Regions from separate parts of the Lysinibacillus sp. F12 genome, predicted to be linked through region 2. Evidence: riboswitches for the same ligand, from Rfam matches in the RefSeq annotation. Region 2 holds a riboswitch; the other holds the start of a gene.
What was found. A riboswitch is a leader RNA that binds a small molecule or an ion and turns the genes downstream of it on or off. The one in region 2 is predicted to bind cobalamin.
Positions count from the first base shown of each region.

Region 1: it holds a riboswitch for cobalamin, as region 2 does, so the genes downstream of both, mmgD (citrate synthase) here and AC3CH7_RS22015 (ABC transporter substrate-binding protein) in region 2, are expected to answer to the same signal.

Region 1 is NZ_JBYMLP010000002.1:237,046-242,332, reverse strand. Features, by position in the region: gene AC3CH7_RS08205 (ABC transporter ATP-binding protein) at 1-70, shown strand, start outside; gene AC3CH7_RS08200 (ABC transporter ATP-binding protein) at 73-891, shown strand; gene AC3CH7_RS08195 (NUDIX hydrolase) at 939-1,424, opposite strand; cobalamin riboswitch at 1,656-1,850, shown strand; gene mmgD (citrate synthase) at 2,040-3,161, shown strand; gene AC3CH7_RS08185 (bifunctional 2-methylcitrate dehydratase/aconitate hydratase) at 3,260-4,693, shown strand; gene prpB (methylisocitrate lyase) at 4,736-5,287, shown strand, end outside.
Region 2 is NZ_JBYMLP010000007.1:77,282-82,568, forward strand. Features, by position in the region: gene AC3CH7_RS22005 (class I adenylate-forming enzyme family protein) at 1-1,238, shown strand, start outside; gene AC3CH7_RS22010 (acyl-CoA dehydrogenase family protein) at 1,240-2,907, shown strand; cobalamin riboswitch at 2,968-3,150, shown strand; gene AC3CH7_RS22015 (ABC transporter substrate-binding protein) at 3,295-4,266, shown strand; gene AC3CH7_RS22020 (FecCD family ABC transporter permease) at 4,263-5,264, shown strand; gene AC3CH7_RS22025 (adenosylcobinamide amidohydrolase) at 5,261-5,287, shown strand, end outside.

The DNA.
Region 1 (5,287 bases), on a different contig from region 2:
CTATGATTTTTTTGATGCACCACAGCATCCTTATACAAAGAAACTATTACAATCCCGAATGATGTTTTAGAGGTGAAAAAATTGAAGCTACTAGAAGTGAGAAATATTGAGAAGAACTATGCACATAGACCGTTCATATTCAAGCGAAGACAGGATGCTCCTGTATTACAGAAAGTATCATTTTCACTTCAGGAGGGGGAATGCTTAGGCATTGTTGGACAAAGTGGCTCAGGAAAAAGCACATTGGGCCGAATTATATTAGGAATGGAAAGGCCAACAGCCGGTGAGGTTCTATTTCAAGGGGTTAATCTTTATGATGCCACTAGCCAACAGAAAAAAATGATACGGAGAGATTTACAAGCAGTCTTCCAAAATAGCTATCATTCATTAAATCCAAAGCACACTATTTTTCAAATTTTAGAGGAACCGTACCTAAATTTCGAGCATTATAGCTCAGCTGAGAGACACTATAAGGTAAAGGAATTACTTAATCATGTAGAGTTAGAAAAATCTATTGCCGAAAAGTATCCTTCCCAGCTTAGTGGGGGACAACAACAGCGTGTGAACATTGCAAGAGCGCTTGCCTTACATCCAAAATTAATTGTTTTAGATGAACCCATTAGTAGTTTAGATATGATTTTGCGAAAACAAATCATTCAATTACTGCAGACACTACAAAAGGATTTGCAACTTGCATACATTTTCATTTCTCATGACTTACAGGCTACACGCTTTATTTCAGATCGCATCCTCGTCATGCAAAATGGTCAGCTAGTAGAGGAAATCATGAAAGGTGAACCATTTAAGCATTCCGCATCACTTGAGCTATACAACGCGATTTTGCCCAGTCACCCTCGCGAAAGAATTCACAAGAATACTAGTTTGGAATGATCTGAAATGTCTTTGCGAAGAAAGTCCTTATTAAAATTCTTACATTGTTATTTGGAAAGCTTCGTAAAGGAGCTTTCGAACCCCCATATTTTGCCCTCTAGGTTGTTTAAGAGAGCGACCGTCCTCTGTTCCATATTATTCGGAAGTTCTTCCTTACTGAAATAAGTGAGGCTTAAGCTCTCACCATCCTTCATTTCCAATACACCCCTTACATGTTTAGCTCTATAAAGGTGAATGACTGTATAGATTTCATCGCCATTCGGATAACAGTAGTAATAATCAGGTCCTGAAAAAACACCGATAAACTCAAACTCTTTAGCCACGAGACCAGTTTCCTCATAAAGTTCACGAGCAGCAACCTGCTCTAATGTTTCGTTTATTTCCATTGAACCGCCAGGTAATCCCCAATCCAACGTATCTGAACGATGTTGAAAGAGTATTTTCTTATCATCATTAACAACAAGAACTGTCGAACCAACGCTTATAATTGGTCTATTACCGATAAGCTTTCTTAATTCAGTTATATAGCCCATCCCGTCACTCCTCGTTTCATCGTAATGCAAAACAAATCGCTTTTTTAAAGCAGGCTTCATAAATATAGCTCCATTGGGATTGATTAACAATCTTTTTTTGAGCGAAATAATGCTTAAATATGCAGAATAGTTCGTCAAAAATGAAAAATAGCTTTTTATAATCAGTCTTTTCTGAATTTTACCTATATTGATTGTTTGGAAACCTCTATGTTAAGGTAAAAAGACAAATTGAATATGCTAAATTTTGGTGGTTCAAATGGGTTTGATTCCATTTGATTAAAAGGGAAGTTGGTGTGAGTCCAACACTGTCCCGCAACTGTATGTAGGAGTTCCATAACGAGACCACTGTTTTGTTCTTCAAAACGGGAAGGTGTTATAGGAACGTTGATGATAAGTCAGGAGACCTGCCACTAAATAAGCATCAATTGACCTACGAGGATAGGGAGGTGTTAGCTACTGTATGATGATTGTGAATGGATGTAAGTTCACTGTTTTTTGTTCTGTCATACTTTTGTAGATTAACAACTTCTAAAGGATAGAAGTTGTTTTTTTGTTGTTCTTTCGAGTTTGAATGGTAACGCTTACAAGAATGATTAAACAAAGGGGTTGTAATCTATGGAGTTAACGTATTCACCAGGTCTTGATGGAGTTATTGCTGCGGAAACAAAACTGTCTTTCTTAGACGTAGTAGGCAGTCAAATTGTTATACGTGGCTATGATTTGATTGAACTATCTCAGCGATACGCCTATTTAGATATTGTCCATTTATTATTGCACGGAAACCTACCAACTACTGAGCAACAAGCTGACGTACAGGATAAATTGAAAGAAAACTATCACGTTCCACAAGAGCTTTTTCAAATTTTCAACTTATTACCAAATGGGACACATGCGATGGACGGCCTTCGAACTGGAATTTCAGCGTTAGCAGGGTATGATCAGCACATCCATGATCGTTCGACTGAAATGAATGTAACACGAGCATATCGACTTTTAGGTGGAATGCCCAACATCGTTGCGAATAGCTACCGTGTATTAAATGGTCAAGATGTTGTAGAACCGGATAGTCAGCTTTCTTATAGTGCTAATTTTTATTACATGATTACTGGAAGAAAACCAACACCATTAGAAGAGGGAATTTTTGACCAATCACTTGTTTTATATAGTGAACATGAAATGCCGAATTCGACCTTTGCTGCTCGTGTTATTGCCTCCACACAATCCGATCTGTATGGTGCTCTAACTGGTGCTGTCGCATCATTGAAAGGAAATTTGCATGGTGGGGCGAACGAGGCAGTCATGTATATGCTGCTTGAAGCTAAGACTGTGGAGGGCTTTGAAGCGATGCTGAAAAACAAGCTCAAAAATAAAGATAAAATAATGGGCTTTGGCCATCGTGTCTATATGAAAAAAATGGACCCAAGAGCGCAGATCATGAAAGAAGCTTTGTATAAACTATGCTTGGAGCAAGGGGATGACTGCTTATATCACATGTGCGAAGCCGGTGAAAAAGTGATGGTGGAGGAAAAAGGCTTGTATCCAAATTTAGATTATTATGCTGCGCCCGTGTACTACATGCTGGGCTTACCAATTGAATTATATACGCCTATTTTCTTTGGCTCTCGAACGATCGGTTTATGTGCACATGTGATCGAACAACATGACAATAATCGATTATTTAGACCTCGTGTTCATTATATAGGCGAGCGTCATAACCTTGAAGAATTGTCGGTATAATCAAGTTTTAACAACTCGCCATAGAGCTGATGGACATTCTGACCAATGCCCATCAGCATACTAGTATATCAAATTCATACCTTGAAAGGAAGATATAGATGATTAAAACGAATGAAAAAACGATGACAGACCAGCTTCTTATTGATATTGCGGATTACGTATTAAACACAAAGATTACGAGCGAAGAAGCTTACGAAACGGCTCGATATGTTTTATTGGATACGTTAGGTTGTGGCATTTTAGCTTTACAATATCCTGAATGTACAAAACTTCTAGGTCCTGTAGTACCAGGTACAGTCGTTCCAAATGGTACTCGTATTCCAGGAACATCCTATGTCCTTGATCCAGTTAAAGGTGCCTTTAATATCGGTTGTATGATCCGTTGGTTGGATTATAACGATACATGGTTGGCGGCAGAATGGGGGCATCCTTCTGATAATCTTGGTGGTATTTTAGCTGTAGCTGATTATTTGAGTCGTGTACGTGTTGCAGAAGGGCAAGAGCCTCTCCAAATGAAAGATGTTTTAGAAATGATGATTCAAGCCCATGAAATACAAGGAATACTTGCACTCGAAAATAGCTTAAATCGTGTTGGCTTAGATCACGTTTTATTTGTCAAAATAGCGACAACAGCTGTTGTTACAAAGGCTTTAGGGGGCACTCATCAAGAGATTGTCAATGCTCTATCAAATGCTTGGATTGATAATTCAAGTTTAAGAACCTATCGACATGCTCCTAATACGGGATCAAGAAAATCATGGGCTGCTGGCGATGCTACAAGCAGGGCCGTACAACTAGCAATGATGGCTGTGAAAGGGGAAATGGGCTATGCAACTGCATTATCTGCACCAGGCTGGGGATTCCAAGATGTGCTCTTTCATAAGCAAGAATTAAAGCTTGCGAGACCACTTGCATCTTATGTTATGGAAAATGTCCTCTTTAAAGTTTCATATCCTGCAGAGTTTCATGCTCAAACGGCTGCAGAATGTGCCGTTCATTTGCATGCTGAAGTAAAAAATCGCCTAGCTGATATTGACCGCATAGAAATTACAACACATGAATCAGCCATGCGAATTATCGATAAAGAAGGGCCTCTTCACAATCCTGCAGATCGAGATCACTGCCTTCAATATATTACAGCGATTGGTCTTATTTATGGTGACATTACCGCAAATCACTATGAAGATGAGGTGGCGGCAGATCCACGAATCGATGACTTGCGTAATAAAATGGTTGTTGTGGAAAAAGGCCAATATACAATCGACTATTTAGACCCTGATAAACGATCCATTGCGAACGCTGTTCAAGTTTATTACAAAGATGGTACATCAACTGAGCTAATTGAGTGTGAATATCCTTTAGGACATCGTTTCCGCCGTGAGGAAGCATTCCCTCAGATTATTGATAAATTCCAGCAAAACCTTCGTACGCATTATGCTCAAAAACAACTCAATAAAATAAACGATGTTTGTGTAAATAAAGAGCTGCTTGAACAAATTGCTGTTCATGAATTTGTTAATCTATTTATTTAATTTAGATGGATTCCGAACGCAATAAAGAGGAGGTATTTAAAAATGACATGGATTGTCCAAGAAGCAAAGACACAAAAACAATTAGCTGAACAATTTAAAGCTCATATCGCTCGTTCAGCTATTTTGCAAATACCAGGGGTACATGATGCAATGGCTGGTTTGATGGCTAAAAAAGTTGGCTTTGAGGCATTATATCTTTCTGGTGCCGCTTATACAGCGAGTAGAGGTTTACCAGACTTAGGGATGATTTATTCAAATGAGATAGCCCAGCGTGCTAGTGATATTATTCGGGCTACAAATTTACCGATGCTAGTGGACATTGATACGGGCTTTGGTGGCGTATTAAATGTTGCCCGTACTGCTCGTGAAATGCTAGAGGCAGGGGTTGCTGCCGTACAGCTAGAGGACCAAAATCTTCCTAAAAAGTGTGGACATTTAAATGGCAAAACTCTTGTTCCAAAGGAGGAAATGATTCAAAAAATAAAAATGATTAAACAAATAGCCCCTACATTAATGATTGTTGCTCGCACGGATGCAAGGTCTGTTGAAGGCTTAGAGCAGGCTATACTAAGAGCCAAAGCATATGTTACTGCT
Region 2 (5,287 bases):
AAGTAGAGTATGTGGCACAGCATGCTGAGGCAAAAGCAATTATTGCTCATGAAGCCATTTTTGCGGCAGTCCAGCATATTGCCGTAATCCCGTTGAAAATTAAAACAGGGCAGCAAGTAGCGGGCTGGCTTCAGTATGAAACAATGATTCAAAGTGCCAGTGCTCATACGATTGAATGTCAGTTAAACGAGGATGATGCTTCGACTATTTTGTACACATCAGGTACAACTGGGAAACCGAAGGGCGTATTGTTTAGCTATCGAAATATTTTAACGGTTGCGCAAATGATTGCAGTTGAAATGGAGGTCAAGCCTGAAAGCCGTATATTGCTGATGATGCCATTAACCCATTCCGCACCATTACATTTATTCTTAATGGCAGGTGTACTTGTAGGTTCTACAAATGTATTAACACCAACTTTCACGCCAGACTTATTGATGGATTCCATTGAACAGGAAAAAACGACCCATTTTTTTGGAGCACCTGTTGCTTATTTATTAACAGCACAGATGCCAAGATTGCAATCAGCTGATTTGTCCTCTATGAAATGGTGGGTATATGGAGGAGCACCGTTATCCGAAAACGAAGTTCGTTTTATTCAACAGTCATTCCGCACAACTAATTTAACATGTGTTTATGGATTAACAGAGGCGGGGCCAAGTGGATCATTGCTTTTTGGTAAGGAGCATGAAGAAAAGGCTGGGAGTATTGGTCAACGTGCACCTTTAGGTACAGAGATACGTATTGTTAACGACCATGGCGAAGATGTACCAGCAGGAGAAGTAGGGGAAATCGTTTTATTTGGTGAGGGTAATATGCTCGGTTACTACAGAGATGAAGTGGCAACCAATGCGGCATTTATAGGCGGCTGGTTAAAAACAGGGGATCTCGCTCGTATGGATGAAGACGGTTTTATTTGGATTGTTGATCGAAAGAAAGATGTGATTATTTCTGGTGGAGTCAATATTTACCCGAAAGAAATAGAAGATTGCCTTTTAAGCTTTGAGGGGATATTTGAAGCGGCAGTAATTGGTGTTCCACATCCACAATGGGGTGAGACAGTGAAGGCTGTTTATTCGGCTAAACAGGATATTGATGAAGATGCTCTAAAAGATTTTTTAGAGGGGCGGCTTGCTAAGTATAAATTACCACGTATTTTTGAAAAAGTGGAAGCGCTACCACGGAATGCCTCAGGCAAAATTTTAAAGCAATCTTTGAAAGGACAAGAGGTGAGATAGCATGAAAGTTTTACAACAGGAAATAGCACGTACAAGCAATTTCTTTACAGGTGATGAAACGCTTCAGAAAGTGTTGGAAATGATGTTGGGTAAAGAATTTTCATCTTATGCGCATCGAGAATTGACGGACTTTGGTGAGCTATGTGCTGGCGCTATAGACGTGAGGGCGAAACATACCGATCGACAAGGGGAGCCTCGCCTTCAAAGGTATAATGCCTATGGTGAAGAGGTCTCAGAGGTGTGGGTCAATGACGGCTACAAAAAAACAATTGAAGAGACATATAATACGGGTATTGTTGGTTATGTGCATAAGGATATTCCCCAACTAGGTCACAAGGGGAATTATGTCTATAGCTTTGCGCAAGGTTATTTACTGTCACATGCAGAGCCCGGTTTTTATTGCCCTGTGACATTAACGATGGCCACTGCCTATTTATTAGACCATTATGCAGAGGAAGAAGTTAAGCAGCGTTTCTTACCACATGTTTGTGCAACAGGCGATTTAGAGCTATATGAGGGGGCGACATTTTTAACAGAACGTCAAGGAGGCTCAGATGTTGGTGCAAATGTAGTAGAAGCAAAACTTGTAGGGAATGAGTACCGCCTCTATGGTGAAAAGTATTTCGCGTCTAATGCTGGAATGTGTGGGGTTGCAATGGTGTTGGCACGAATAGATGGTGCACAAGCAGGCTCTAAAGGATTAACTCTATTTGCAGTTCCATGGCGAAATGAAGATGGATCGGTTAACCATCTTCGTATTCGACGACTCAAAGATAAATTAGGTGTGAAAGCCGTTCCATCTGGTGAGGTAGAGTTTGATGGAGCACTCGCCTATGTAGTTGGTGATCCAAATAAAGGGATTTATTATATGTTGGAGGCGCTTAATTTATCAAGAATTTGTAATGCAGTGGCATCCATTGGTATTATGCGCCGTGGCTTCTTGGAGGCGAAGCATTATGTGTCAAATCGATATGCCTTTGGTAAACCTTTAACACAGTACCCTATGATTCAGGATACATTGGGTAAATATGCTGCTAAGCTGCATGTTGAAGTAGCCACGATTTTTGATCTTATTCAATTATACGACAAAGTGACAAGTGGTCAGGGGACAGAACAAGACATCATAATGAATCGTTTATATATTGCCATTATGAAAAAGGAAACGGCAGAGCAGGCAGTTCATTATGCAAGTGAAGCAATTGAGCTACATGGCGGGAATGGCTATATTGAAGACTTTGTAACACCACGCTTACTAAGGGATGCGCAAGTGTTGACTGTATGGGAGGGTACGGCTAATATACTAGCGTTGGAGCTTATTCGCTTAGTGGATAAATACAGAGCACATGAATTGTTTGTTCAAGAGATGAGCGAGCGATTAGAAGTATTAACAGACCATTCATTAGTGAAAATCGTTCAAGAGCAATTAACTAAACTATCGGCAACATTACAAATTTTTAGTGCTCTCGATGAAGCTACAAAAACGTTTGAAGCAAAGGATGTTGCCCAAAAAATGGCTCATTTATATGAAAGTGTCATCGCAGTTGAATGGGCACAAAAATTTGGTGGGAAATATGAAAAACTTGCGGATGTTTATTTAGAGCAAACTTGGTCATTACGACCGATTGGTGCTTCGATGAAAACCGTACAGTATTTTGATGAAATTGTCTAACAACCTTTGGAGTCGCCTTGATATAGAGGCGACTTCTTTTAATTTCATGTATAATATAATTCAACTGAATATTATAAAGGTTCTTTACTTATGTAAAGTGAAAAGGGAAATCGGTGTAATTCCGATGCGGTCCCGCCACTGTAAGTGTGAGTTTTTTCAAATAATGCCACTGAAAATTTCGGGAAGGCTTGAAAAAACGTAATGAGCACAAGCCAGGAGACCTGCCTTTATAGCATAGACATGACAGCCTACGAGGATAGGATGGTGGATTTTGTATCAGTTTTTTGGTGCGATTTTGACCCCTCATCATTCGAAGATGAGGGGTCTTATTTTGATGGAAGAACACTTCTAACACATGAACGCACAAATCTACGAAGGAGGATTCACATGAAGAAATTTTGGAAAATAGGAGTATCGGCATTTTTAACGATAGGGTTGCTAGCAGCTTGTGGACAAGAGGCGAAAAATGACAAGTCCGCAGCTACAGAGGAGCAAACACAACAAGAAACGTCTAAGGTGGAAGAGGCAACATTTCCAATAACTATAACGGATGCTATTGGAAAGGAGATGACTCTAGAGGCCCCTCCTGAGAAAATAGTGTCACTTATTCCAAGTAATACAGAGATATTATTTGGCCTAGGTTTAAAGGATGAAATAGTCGGGGTTACAGACAATGACGATTATCCACCAGAGGTAGCTGAAAAGGATAAGGTTGGTGGCATGGAGTACAATATTGAACAAATTATTGCCTTAAAGCCAGACATCGTTTTTGCACATGAATCTAGCATGTCTCTTTCAGAATCAGCCATTGCACAGCTTGAATCGGCGGGCGTGAAAGTATTTGTTGTAAAAAATGCCCAGAATTTTAATGAAACCTATACAACGATTGAACAGCTTGGTCGTGCCACAGGGAAATTACCAGAGGCTGAAAACATCATTGCTGACATGAAGGCGAAAGTAGAAGCAGTACAGGAGAAAGTGAAAGACGTTGAACCTAAGAATGTTTTTGTAGAGGCCTCTGACGAACCTAATATTTATACAGCTGGTCAAGGCACATTTATGAACGCAATGCTGGAGATGATTCATGCAAAAAATGTAGCAGCAGATGGTGATAATTGGTATGAAATTAGTGCAGAACAAATTATCACAAAAAATCCAGATGTCATCGTGGTGACATATAGCTATGTACCTGATATTTTAACAAAAATACCAAAGCGTGCTGGTTTCGATACAATAAATGCAGTGAAAAATAATGCCATTGTGCAAGTAGATGAAAGCACAACAAGCCGTCAAGGACCGCGTTTAGCGGATGGTCTTGAGGAGTTAGCAAAAGCCATCTACCCTGAGGTATTTAAGTGAAAAAAGTAGTAACAGCCTATGTATTAACATGTACGCTTTTTATCATTAGCATTTGGTGTGGCGTAGCTATAGGCTCTGTTCATATTCCGATAGAAGTGCTGTGGAATCAGTCAGTTGATGAAACGGCTGCCAATATCTTTTGGAAAATTCGCTTGCCTCGTGTGCTTTTAGCAGGGCTAGTAGGGGCTGCTCTCGCTATTGCGGGAGCAGCTTTCCAGGGCTTGCTAAAAAATCCGCTAGCAGATCCATATACATTAGGTATTTCATCCGGTGCTTCTGTCGGTGCAGTCATGACAATTTTTTTTAATATTTCGATACCTGTTGTAGGCTTGTATGCCTTACCTACCTTTAGCATGATAGGCGCAATCATTACAATGGTTGTAGTTATGAGCTTTGCTAGAATAGTAGACCGTTCGCTAAAGATGGAAACCCTTATTTTAACGGGCGTTATCTTTAGTTCATTTTTAGGGTCGTTAATCTCGTTAATGATTGCCTTATCGGGAGAGGAGCTACGCCAAGTAATCGGCTGGCTACTGGGTTCTGTATCTATGCGTGGTTGGCCGTATGTTCAAATGATTATCCCATTCGTTATTGTGGGTTCCCTTATGCTGTGGACGCAGAGACGTGAGCTTAATGTTTTATTATATGGGGAAGAAAGAGCGAAGCATTTAGGTGTCAATGTAAAACGTAGTAAGTATTTGATTTTAGTAGGTGGTTCTATGCTGACTGGAGCAGCGGTAGCTGTTTCAGGCACAATTGGCTTTGTAGGGTTGGTTGTACCACATATGACAAGAATGATTTGGGGTTCTGATCACCGTCATTTACTGCCATTATCATTTTTTAATGGTGCAACATTACTTATAATTTGTGATTTAGTCGCAAGAACAATCATCCTGCCAAGGGAACTGCCCATTGGTGTCATTACTGCATTTATTGGAGCGCCTGTTTTTTCCTATATTTTTTATAAACAACGGAGAAGCAAGGGGGTGCGGGCGTGATTTTTGTTGAACATCTATCAGGT